2 regions of the Pseudoxanthomonas sp. Root65 genome follow, and region 2 is predicted to be linked to the other one. Evidence: predicted binding sites of a transcription regulator. Region 2 holds the regulator's gene; the other holds the start of a gene.
The links. Region 2 encodes HrcA, which represses chaperone genes, less so after heat shock. Its sites were predicted from a motif close to TTNGCACTCNNNNNNNNNGAGTGCNAA; they were not measured.
Positions count from the first base shown of each region.

Region 1 (4,827 bases), on a different contig from region 2:
ACGCGCTGGAACCACCATAGCCCCAGCGCCAGCAGCACCAGGCCGACCAGCGCCAGGCCCACCGCGTCGATGCCGCGCTGGTTGCCCAGCACCCACAGCAGCCACACGGCCGTCAGGTACATCGGGAAGGCCAGCACCTGCTTCAGCGTGTCCATCCACGCGCCGGGCCGCGGCAGCCGGTTCGCCAACGCCGGCACGAAACCGATCAGCAGGAACGGCAGGGCCAGGCCCAGGCCGAGCATCGCGAACACCAGCAGCGCCAGCGGCGTCGGCGCGGTGAACGCGTAAGCGAGCGCCACGCCCATGAACGGCGCGGTGCACGGGCTGGCCACCACCACCGCCAGCACGCCGGTGAAGAAGTCGCCGACGGGACCACGACGCGAGGCCAGCCCCTGCCCGGCACCGGCCAGCCGATGGCCGACCGCGAACACGCCCGACAGGCTCAGGCCGACGGCGAACATCACGTAGGCCAGCAGCCCCACCACCCACGGCTGCTGCAGCTGGAAACCCCAGCCCAGCGCCTGGCCGGCGGCCCGCAGCGCGATGGCCAGCGCGCCGACCGCGACGAAGCTGACCAGCACCCCGGCCGTGTACCAGAGCGCACGCCGGCGGGCATCGCCGTCGCCGCGTCCGCTCTCGGCCAGCGACAGCGCCTTCAGCGACAGGATCGGCAGCACGCAGGGCATCAGGTTGAGGATCAGGCCGCCGAGCAGCGCCAAAGCGAGCGCGGCGAGCAACGAGGTGGCGCCGCGCGGGTTGCGCGCCAGCACGTCTTCGGGCGGGCGCGTGCGTTCGACATCGGTCGCGGCGGGCGTGGTCGCCGCTGCAGCATCCTCGGTACCGGTGGTCGTGCCATCCGGTGCAGTCGCTGTCGTCGGCAGCGGCGCGACGGCGGTCGGGGCAGGGACGTCGGGCGTGCTGGCCGGTGTAACAGGGCCGGCGGGGATCGACAGCTTCACCCGCCGCGTCATCGGCGGATAGCAGATGCCGTCCTTCTGGCAGCCCTGGAACGTCACCCGCAGCGTCGCGGCCACCGCGTCGGCGCGGTCGCGCGTGAGCGGCACCGGCACCTCGGCCTGGTCGAAGTAGACGATGACATCACCGAAGTGTTCGTCGCGGTGGGCGACGCCCTTCGGCCACCGCGGCGCCTGCAGGGAGACCCCCGATGCGCCTTCCAGCGCCATCGAAGTACGGTCGCGATACACGTAATAGCCGCGCGCCGGGGTGAAGCGCAGCAGCAGTTCGTTACCGTTAAAGGCGATCGCCTCGAAAGCGAACGCCTGTTCCGCCGGCAGCGGCAGCGCGTCCATGCCGGTCTGCGGTTTCTGGCCCAGCAGGGCACCGGTCACGGCGCTGGCGCCGAGCGGGACGAAGGCCTCGCCTGCGCCCGCCGGCAACGCCACCTTCAGCGTGCGGGTCTGCGGCGGGTAACAGATGCCGGCATCGGCGCAGCCCTGGTACTTGATCTTCAGCGTGACGCTGTCGGCGCCCGCCGTCGGCCGGCCGGGCAGGGTGGCCACCAGTTCGCCACGATAGGTCTCGACGTCGCCGAAGAATTCGTCGCGGTAGGCCTTGCCCTTCGGCAGCTGCAGTGGCTGCGCGGCGAAGCCGGCGTCGGCTTCCACGCCCGTGCGGTGCCGGTACAGGTAGTAGCCGTCGGTGATCTGCCAGCGGATCTCGATGCGGTCGCGCGCCGGCGCGGTGGCCGTCAGCACGAACGCCTCGTCCACCGGCAGCAGGTCGTCCTGGGTGATCGCGGCGGACGCCGCCGGCGCGATCAGCGAGGCGAGGGGCAGCAGGCAGGCGAGCAGGGTGCGGATCAGCGTCATCGGGTCACTCGGGGGCGCGGGCGTCGGCCCGGGTTTCGGCCACGACCCAGTCCCGATACGCAGGAAGGCCGGCGGCGGTTTCGACCGCCAGGATCTCCGGCAGTTCATACGGGTGCAGTTCCGCCAGTCGCGCCATCAAGGCGTCGCGCCGGTCGGCGCTGGTCTTGGCCAGCAGCTGGACTTCGGTGGCCTGTTCCACCTGCCCCTGCCATCGGTAGGTCGACACCGCGCCGGGCAGCAGGCTGACGCAGGCCGCCAGCCGTTCCTCCACCAGCGTCCGCGCCAGCCGCTGGGCGGTGTCGGCGTCCGGGCAGGCGGACAGGATGAGGAAGACAGGCATGGGCCGGCGATTATCGCAGACCGCCCGGCCCGGCCCGGCGGCGAAAAAATTTGCCACCCGCCCCCTTGAAAGCGGGATCGACCCGCCCAACATCGGTCGGCATCCGGCGTTGCCGGGTTTTTGCGTCCGCGACGTTGGCAGTCCCTCGAGGCGAGTGCTAACATCGCCGCCCCTTTCCTAGTCCAATCAATCACTTAAGAGGATTGACATGAGCAACATCAAGCCGCTGTACGACCGTCTGGTGGTCAAGCCGATCGAAGCCGAAGAAACCTCCCTCGGCGGCATCATCATTCCCGACGCCGCTAAGGAAAAGCCCACCAAGGGTGAAGTCATCGCCGTCGGCGAAGGCAAGTTCGTCGACGCCACCGGCGGCGTTCGCGCCCCGAAGGTCAAGGTCGGCGACAAGGTCATCTACGGCCAGTACTCGGGTTCGGCCTACAAGCAGGACGGCGTCGAGTACAAGATCATCAAGGAAGACGACGTTCTCGCGATCCTCGGCTGAAGCCGAGGCGGGATCGGTGATTGGGGATTCGCAGTAGCGCAACCGCGTTGACGATCCCGCTCCATCCGATTTCCCGCCGCCCGACGTTTCTCGAATCACTCATCACGAATTACGAATCACGGAGTTTTTCCAATGGCTGCCAAAGATATCCGTTTCGGTGAAGACGCCCGTACGCGCATGGTGCGCGGCGTGAACATCCTCGCCAATGCCGTCAAGGCCACCCTCGGCCCGAAGGGCCGCAACGTCGTGCTCGAGAAGAGCTTCGGCGCCCCCACCATCACCAAGGACGGCGTCTCCGTCGCCAAGGAAATCGAACTGGCCGACAAGTTCGAGAACATGGGCGCGCAGATGGTCAAGGAAGTCGCTTCCAAGACCTCCGACAACGCCGGTGACGGCACCACCACCGCCACCGTGCTGGCACAGGCGTTCATCCGCGAAGGCTCCAAGGCCGTCGCCGCGGGCATGAACCCGATGGACCTCAAGCGCGGCATCGACCAGGCCGTGAAGGCCGCCGTCGAAGAGCTGAAGAAGCTCTCCAAGCCCACCGCCGACGACAAGGCGATCGCCCAGGTCGGCACCATTTCGGCCAACTCCGACAGCAACATCGGCGACATCATCGCCGAGGCCATGAAGAAGGTCGGCAAGGAAGGCGTGATCACGGTTGAAGAGGGCTCGGGCCTGGAGAACGAACTCGACGTCGTCGAGGGCATGCAGTTCGACCGCGGCTACCTGTCGCCGTACTTCATCAACAACCAGCAGTCGCAGCAGGTCGAATTCGACGACCCCTTCATCCTGATCCACGACAAGAAGGTCTCCAACGTCCGCGAACTGCTGCCGGTGCTGGAAGGCGTCGCCAAGGCCGGCAAGCCGCTGCTGATCGTGGCCGAAGAAGTCGAGGGCGAAGCCCTGGCTACGCTGGTGGTCAACACCATCCGCGGCATCGTCAAGGTCGCCGCTGTCAAGGCGCCGGGCTTCGGTGACCGCCGCAAGGCCATCCTGGAAGACATCGCCACGCTGACCAACGGCACGGTGATCTCCGAGGAAGTCGGCCTGCAGCTCGAGAAGGCCACCATCAACGACCTGGGTCGTGCGAAGAAGGTCGTGATCTCGAAGGAGAACACCACCATCATCGACGGCGCCGGCGATGCCGAGCGCATCCAGTCGCGCATCAAGCAGATCAAGGCGCAGATCGAAGAGACCTCGTCGGACTACGACCGCGAGAAGCTGCAGGAACGCGTGGCCAAGCTGGCCGGCGGCGTGGCCGTGATCAAGGTCGGTGCCTCGACCGAGATCGAGATGAAGGAAAAGAAGGCCCGCGTCGAAGACGCCCTGCACGCCACGCGTGCGGCGGTGGAAGAAGGCGTGGTCCCGGGCGGCGGCGTCGCGCTGATCCGCGCGCTGCAGACCATCGGCACCCTGAAGGGCGCCAACGAAGACCAGAACCACGGCATCCAGATCGCCCTGCGCGCAATGGAAGCCCCGCTGCGTGAGATCGTCACCAACGCCGGCGAAGAGCCGTCGGTGATCGTCAACCGCGTCAAGGACGGTTCGGGCAACTTCGGCTACAACGCCGCCAACGGCGAGTTCGGCGACATGATCGAGTTCGGCATCCTGGACCCGACCAAGGTCACGCGCTCCGCGCTGCAGAACGCCGCTTCGATCGCCGGCCTGATGATCACCACCGAAGCGATGGTGGCCGAGGCCCCGAAGAAGGATGAGCCGGCGATGCCGGCCGGCGGTGGCATGGGCGGCATGGGCGGCATGGACTTCTAAGTCCCGCGTCCTGTTCCACCCGCACGACAAGAACCCCGCCGAGAGGCGGGGTTCTTTTTTGCCTTGTGGTCGGCGCACGGGCTCGCTAGCCTGCGCGCCATGCACACCTCCCTCATCGTCGTCGACGACTTCCTTGGCCCGCAAGACGCGTGGTCGCTGCGCCAAGCCGCGCTGAAGCTGACCTACCCCGATCTGCGCGGGCCGTTCCCGGGCCGCAATTCGCTGGAGCGCATCGAGATCGAGGGCCTGTCCGAGATTGCCTCGCATCTCACCGGCGAGCGCCTGAAGCCGATCGATCCGCTGCAGTCGCACGGCAAGTTCCGCATCACGCTGGCGTCGGATGTCGGCAGTGCGAAGGTGCACATCGACCAGGCGTACTGGTC
Region 1 covers NZ_LMHA01000001.1:1,813,407-1,818,233, forward strand. The annotation lists gene ASD77_RS07985 (protein-disulfide reductase DsbD) at 1-1,829, opposite strand, end outside; gene cutA (divalent-cation tolerance protein CutA) at 1,834-2,169, opposite strand; gene ASD77_RS07995 (co-chaperone GroES) at 2,378-2,671, shown strand; gene groL (chaperonin GroEL) at 2,804-4,444, shown strand; gene ASD77_RS08005 (DUF6445 family protein) at 4,544-4,827, shown strand, end outside.
Region 1: a site for HrcA is predicted at 2,304-2,330, ahead of ASD77_RS07995 (co-chaperone GroES). Genes of this name have one in related genera too.

Region 2 (4,827 bases):
GCATCGGCCGTCACGTACGGCAGGTTCACTTCGGTCTGCTGCGAGCTGGACAGCTCGATCTTGGCGCGCTCGGCCGCGTCCTTCAGGCGCTGCAGGGCCAGCGGATCCTTGCGCAGGTCGATGCCCTGGTCCTTCTGGAACTCCTCGACGAGGTAGTCGATGACGCGCTTGTCGAAGTCCTCGCCACCCAGGAAGGTGTCGCCGTTGGTCGCCAGCACTTCGAACTGCTTCTCGCCGTCGACGTTGGCGATCTCGATGATCGACACGTCGAACGTGCCGCCGCCCAGGTCATAGACGACGATCTTGCGGTCGGCACCGCCGTCGCCCTTGTCCAGGCCATAGGCCAGCGCGGCGGCGGTGGGTTCATTGATGATGCGCTTGACGTCCAGGCCGGCGATCTTGCCGGCGTCCTTGGTAGCCTGGCGCTGGCTGTCGTTGAAGTAGGCCGGCACGGTGATGACGGCTTCGGTGACGGTCTCGCCGAGGAAGGCTTCGGCCGTCTTCTTCATCTTTTCCAGGATGCGCGCGGAGATTTCCTGCGCCGACAGCTTCTTGCCGTCGGAGGTCTGCACCCAGGCGTCGCCGTTCTCGTGCGGGATGATGGCGTAAGGGACCAGGTCCAGGTCCTTCTTCACTTCAGCGTCGGTGAACTTGCGGCCGATCAGGCGCTTCACCGCGTAGAAGGTGTTCTTCGGATTGGTCACGGCCTGGCGCTTGGCCGAGGCGCCGACCAGCACTTCGCCGTCCTTCGTGTAGGCCACGATGGAGGGCGTGGTGCGGTCGCCTTCCGAGTTTTCGATGACGCGGGCCTTGCCGCCGTCCATGATCGCCACGCACGAGTTGGTCGTGCCCAGGTCGATGCCGATGATCTTGCCCATGATGGATCTCGCTCCCTAGCAAATTCTGATGTTGGACCCGGCGCCCGGCCGGGTGGATGGTCCCGATATAGGGATGCGATGGCGCGGTTCAAGCGCTATCGCGACGGTGTTCAGTCGTGCCTGGCCACCACGACCAGCGCCGGACGCAGCAGGCGGCCGTTGAGCACGTAGCCCTTCTGGAACACCTGCACCACGCTGCCGGGCGCCGCGTCGGGCGCGTCGGCCTGGCTGATGGCCTGGTGGTGGTCGGGGTTGAAGGCTTCGCCGGTGGGGTCGAGCAGCACCAGGCCGTTGTCGCCGGCGACCTTGAGCAGTTGCTTGAAGGTCAGTTCCAGCCCGTCCTTCAACGGACTGGGCTCCGTGCCCGCGGCCGCCAGGCCGGCGTCGAGACTGTCGAACACCGGCAGCAGGTCGCCCAGCAGGCGTTCGTTGGCGAACTTGCGGGCCTGCTCGATGTCGCGGGCCACGCGCTTGCGCTGGTTTTCCAGGTCGGCACGCTCAAGCAGCGTGGTGGCGCGCAGCTGGTCCAGCTCGTTGCGCAGCGTTTCCAGCTCGGCCAGCAGCGCGGCATCGGCCTCGGGGGACTCGGGCGCATGGCCCTGAGCGTCGTCGTAATCGTGTTGTTCGTTCATTTCGGTTCCCTGGCGGCAGGTCCGGCCGCCCGACCGGGAACCTATGGGGCCGTGGATTCCGGATTCAAGGCCGCGCCCAGGACATCAGCCGCGGCCTGCACCACCGGGATGACCCGGTCGTACGCCATGCGCGTGGGCCCGATGACGCCCAGCACGCCCAGTACCTGCCCGCCCGCCATGTACGGCGCGGTCACCACCGATACGCCGTCGTGCGGCGCCAGTCCGGTGTCCTCGCCGATGAAGATGCGCACGCCCGGGGCGCGGATCGTGCGTTCCAGCAGCTGCAGGATCTCGCGCTTGCGGGCGAAGGCCTCGAACAGGTCCCGCAGCCGTTCCAGGTCGGCCAGCTCTTGCACGCCCATCAACCGGGTCTGCCCGGCCAGCACCACGTCGTCGCCGGGCGGCGTGAGGGCCTGCTCGGCCAGCTCAATCGATTCGGCCAGCAGCCCTTCCATTTCGGTCTGTGCCCGGCGCAGGTCGTGCAGCAGGTTGGCGCGGATCTCCGACAGCGGCCGGCCGGCGAACTGGGTATTCAGATAGTTGGCGATCCGCTCCAGCTCCGACCGCTCGTACACGCGACGGGTCTCGATGACCCGGTTCTGCACGTCGTTATCGGCGAATACCAGGATCGCCATCACCCGCTGGCCATCCAGCGGCACGAAGTCGATGTAGCGGAAGGCGAACTGTTCCCGCCGCGGCACGCTGACCACGCCGACGAAGTGGGTCATCGCCGACAGCAGCTCGGACGCGTTGCCCAGCAGGGCCTGGGTACCGGCGCCAGCCGACAGTTCGGCACGCAGGCGCGCCACCTCGCCCTCGCCCAGCGACTTCACCTGCACCAGGCTGTCGACGAACACCCGGTAGCCCTGCGCGGTCGGGATACGGCCGGCCGACGTGTGCGGCGAACTCAGCAGCCCGACCTCTTCCAGTTCCGACAGGATGTTGCGGATGGTCGCCGGGCTGACCTCCAGCCCGGCGTGCCGGGCCAGCGTCTGCGACCCGACCGGCTCGCCGTCGCGGATGTAGCGCGAGATCAGCGTGCGCAGCAACTGGCGGGCGCGCGGATCCAGCGGGGGCGATGGCGAATGCATACCCGCTAGATAACGTCGCACCGCCCCCTTTGCAAGCGGACCGTCGCCGCTGTCTCAGCACGTGAGCCGGCTCCGCTTACAATCCGCCGCATGCTCAGACACCTCGCCCTCAAGGATTTCGCCGTCGTCCGTGCCGCCGAACTGGAATTCGGCGATGGCATGACCGTCATTTCCGGTGAAACCGGCGCCGGCAAGTCGCTGCTGGTGGACGCGCTGGGTTTCCTGTCCGGCCTGCGGGCCGACAGCGGCGTGGTCCGCCACGGTGCCGAGCGCGCGGAGCTCTCGGCCGAGTTTGCCGCTGCCGCGGGATCGCCGGCGCAGGCGTGGCTGGCCGACAACGCGCTGGACGACGATGGCCAGTGCCAGTTGCGCCGGGTGATCCGGGCCGATGGCGGTTCGCGCGCTTGGATCAACGGCCGCAGCGTCACGTTGTCGCAGCTGACCGAACTGGCCAGCCGGCTGGTGGAAATCCATGGCCAGCACGAACACCAGGCGCTGCTCGCCCGCAACAGCCAGCTGGACCTGCTGGACGCCTTCGCCCGCAACGAGGGCGAACGCACCGCCGTCCGTGATGCCGCCCGCCGCTGGACCGCGCTGCTGCGCGAGCGCGAACAACTGTCCGGTCAGGGCGATGTGTCCGACCGGATCAACTACCTGGAACACCAACTGGCGGAACTGCAGCGCGAGGACCTGGCGCCCGCCACGCTGGAGACGCTGGTGGCCAGCCACCGTCGGCAGGCGCACGCCGCCGGCCTGATCCAGGCCTGCGATGCCGCCTTGGGCGAACTGGCCAGCGACGATGCGCCGTCGCTGACGCGCCAGTTGCAACAGGTTCGCGCCGAGCTTGCCCGGCAGGCCGAACACGAGCCCCGCCTGCGCGACGTGGAGGCATTGCTGGACGGCGCCGCGATCCAGATCGAGGAGGCCGTGTCGTTGCTGGGCCAGGTGCGCGACGACCTGGATGGCGAACCGCTGCAGTTCGACGCGCTGGAGCGCAAGCTCGCCCGCGTGCACGACCTGGCCCGCAAGCACCGGGTGCCCCTGGACGGCCTGCAGGAGCAGCACGACCGTCTGGCCGCCGAACTTGAATCGCTGCGCGGGGCCGGCGAGCGCCTGCTCCAGCTCAACACGGAAATCGACACGACCCGGGCGCAGTGGCGCGATGCCGCCGCCGCCCTGACCCGCACCCGCCAGCGCGCCGCCAAGGCGCTGGGCGAGACCACCACCGCGCTGATCGCCGAGCTGGGCATGGGCGGCGGCCGCTTCGAAATCGAACTGGAACCCCAGGACAGCGAACGCCCCGACCCGACCGGCGCCGAACGGGTGGAATTCCTGGTCTCCGCCAACGCCGGGCAGCCGCCACGCCCGCTGCGCAAGGTCGCCTCCGGCGGCGAACTCGCGCGCATTTCGCTGGCGATCGAAGTCGCGGCGCTGGGCCTGGATGCCGTGCCGACCATGATTTTCGACGAGGTCGACACCGGCATCGGTGGCGCGGTGGCCGAGATCGTCGGCCAGAAGCTGCGCGCCCTCGGCGCCCAGCGGCAGGTGTTGTGCGTCACCCACCTGCCGCAGGTGGCCGCCCAGGGCCATGCGCACTACCGCGTCAGCAAGGCCCCGGTGGACGGCATGACCCAGAGCGCGGTCGAAAAGCTCGGCGCGAAGCAGCGCGAGGAAGAACTCGCCCGCATGCTCGGCGGCGTGGAAGTCAGCAAGGAAGCGCATGCCGCGGCGAAGCGGCTGCTGGCCAACGCGGTCTGACCGAACCTGGTTTCATCTGTGGGAGCGACGTCAGTCGCGATGAAGCACCGCGACCCATCATCGCGACTGACGTCGCTCCCACAGCCAGGATTCTCGGGAGGTCAGCGCTTCTTGCGCACGTACAGCACCAGCGAGTGCTCTTCCAGTTCGTAGCCGTGCTTGGCGGCGATCTCGCGCTGCAGCTTCTCGATCTCGACGCTCTCGAACTCGATGATCTTGCCCGTGTCCACGTCGACCATATGGTCGTGGTGGCCGCCACGGTCCAGCTCGTAGACGGCCTGGCCGCCTTCGAAGTTGTGCTTCAGCACCAGGCCAGCGGCTTCGAACTGCGTCAGCACGCGATACACGGTCGCCAGGCCGATCTCGTCGCCGTGGTCCAGCAACTGGCGATAGATGTCTTCCGCGCTCAGGTGGTGCTGGGTGTTCTTCTGTTCCAGCAGTTCCAGGATGCGCATGCGCGGGTGGGTG
Region 2 covers NZ_LMHA01000002.1:796,509-801,335, reverse strand. The annotation lists gene dnaK (molecular chaperone DnaK) at 1-878, opposite strand, end outside; gene grpE (nucleotide exchange factor GrpE) at 989-1,510, opposite strand; gene hrcA (heat-inducible transcriptional repressor HrcA) at 1,552-2,601, opposite strand; gene recN (DNA repair protein RecN) at 2,692-4,359, shown strand; gene fur (ferric iron uptake transcriptional regulator) at 4,461-4,827, opposite strand, start outside.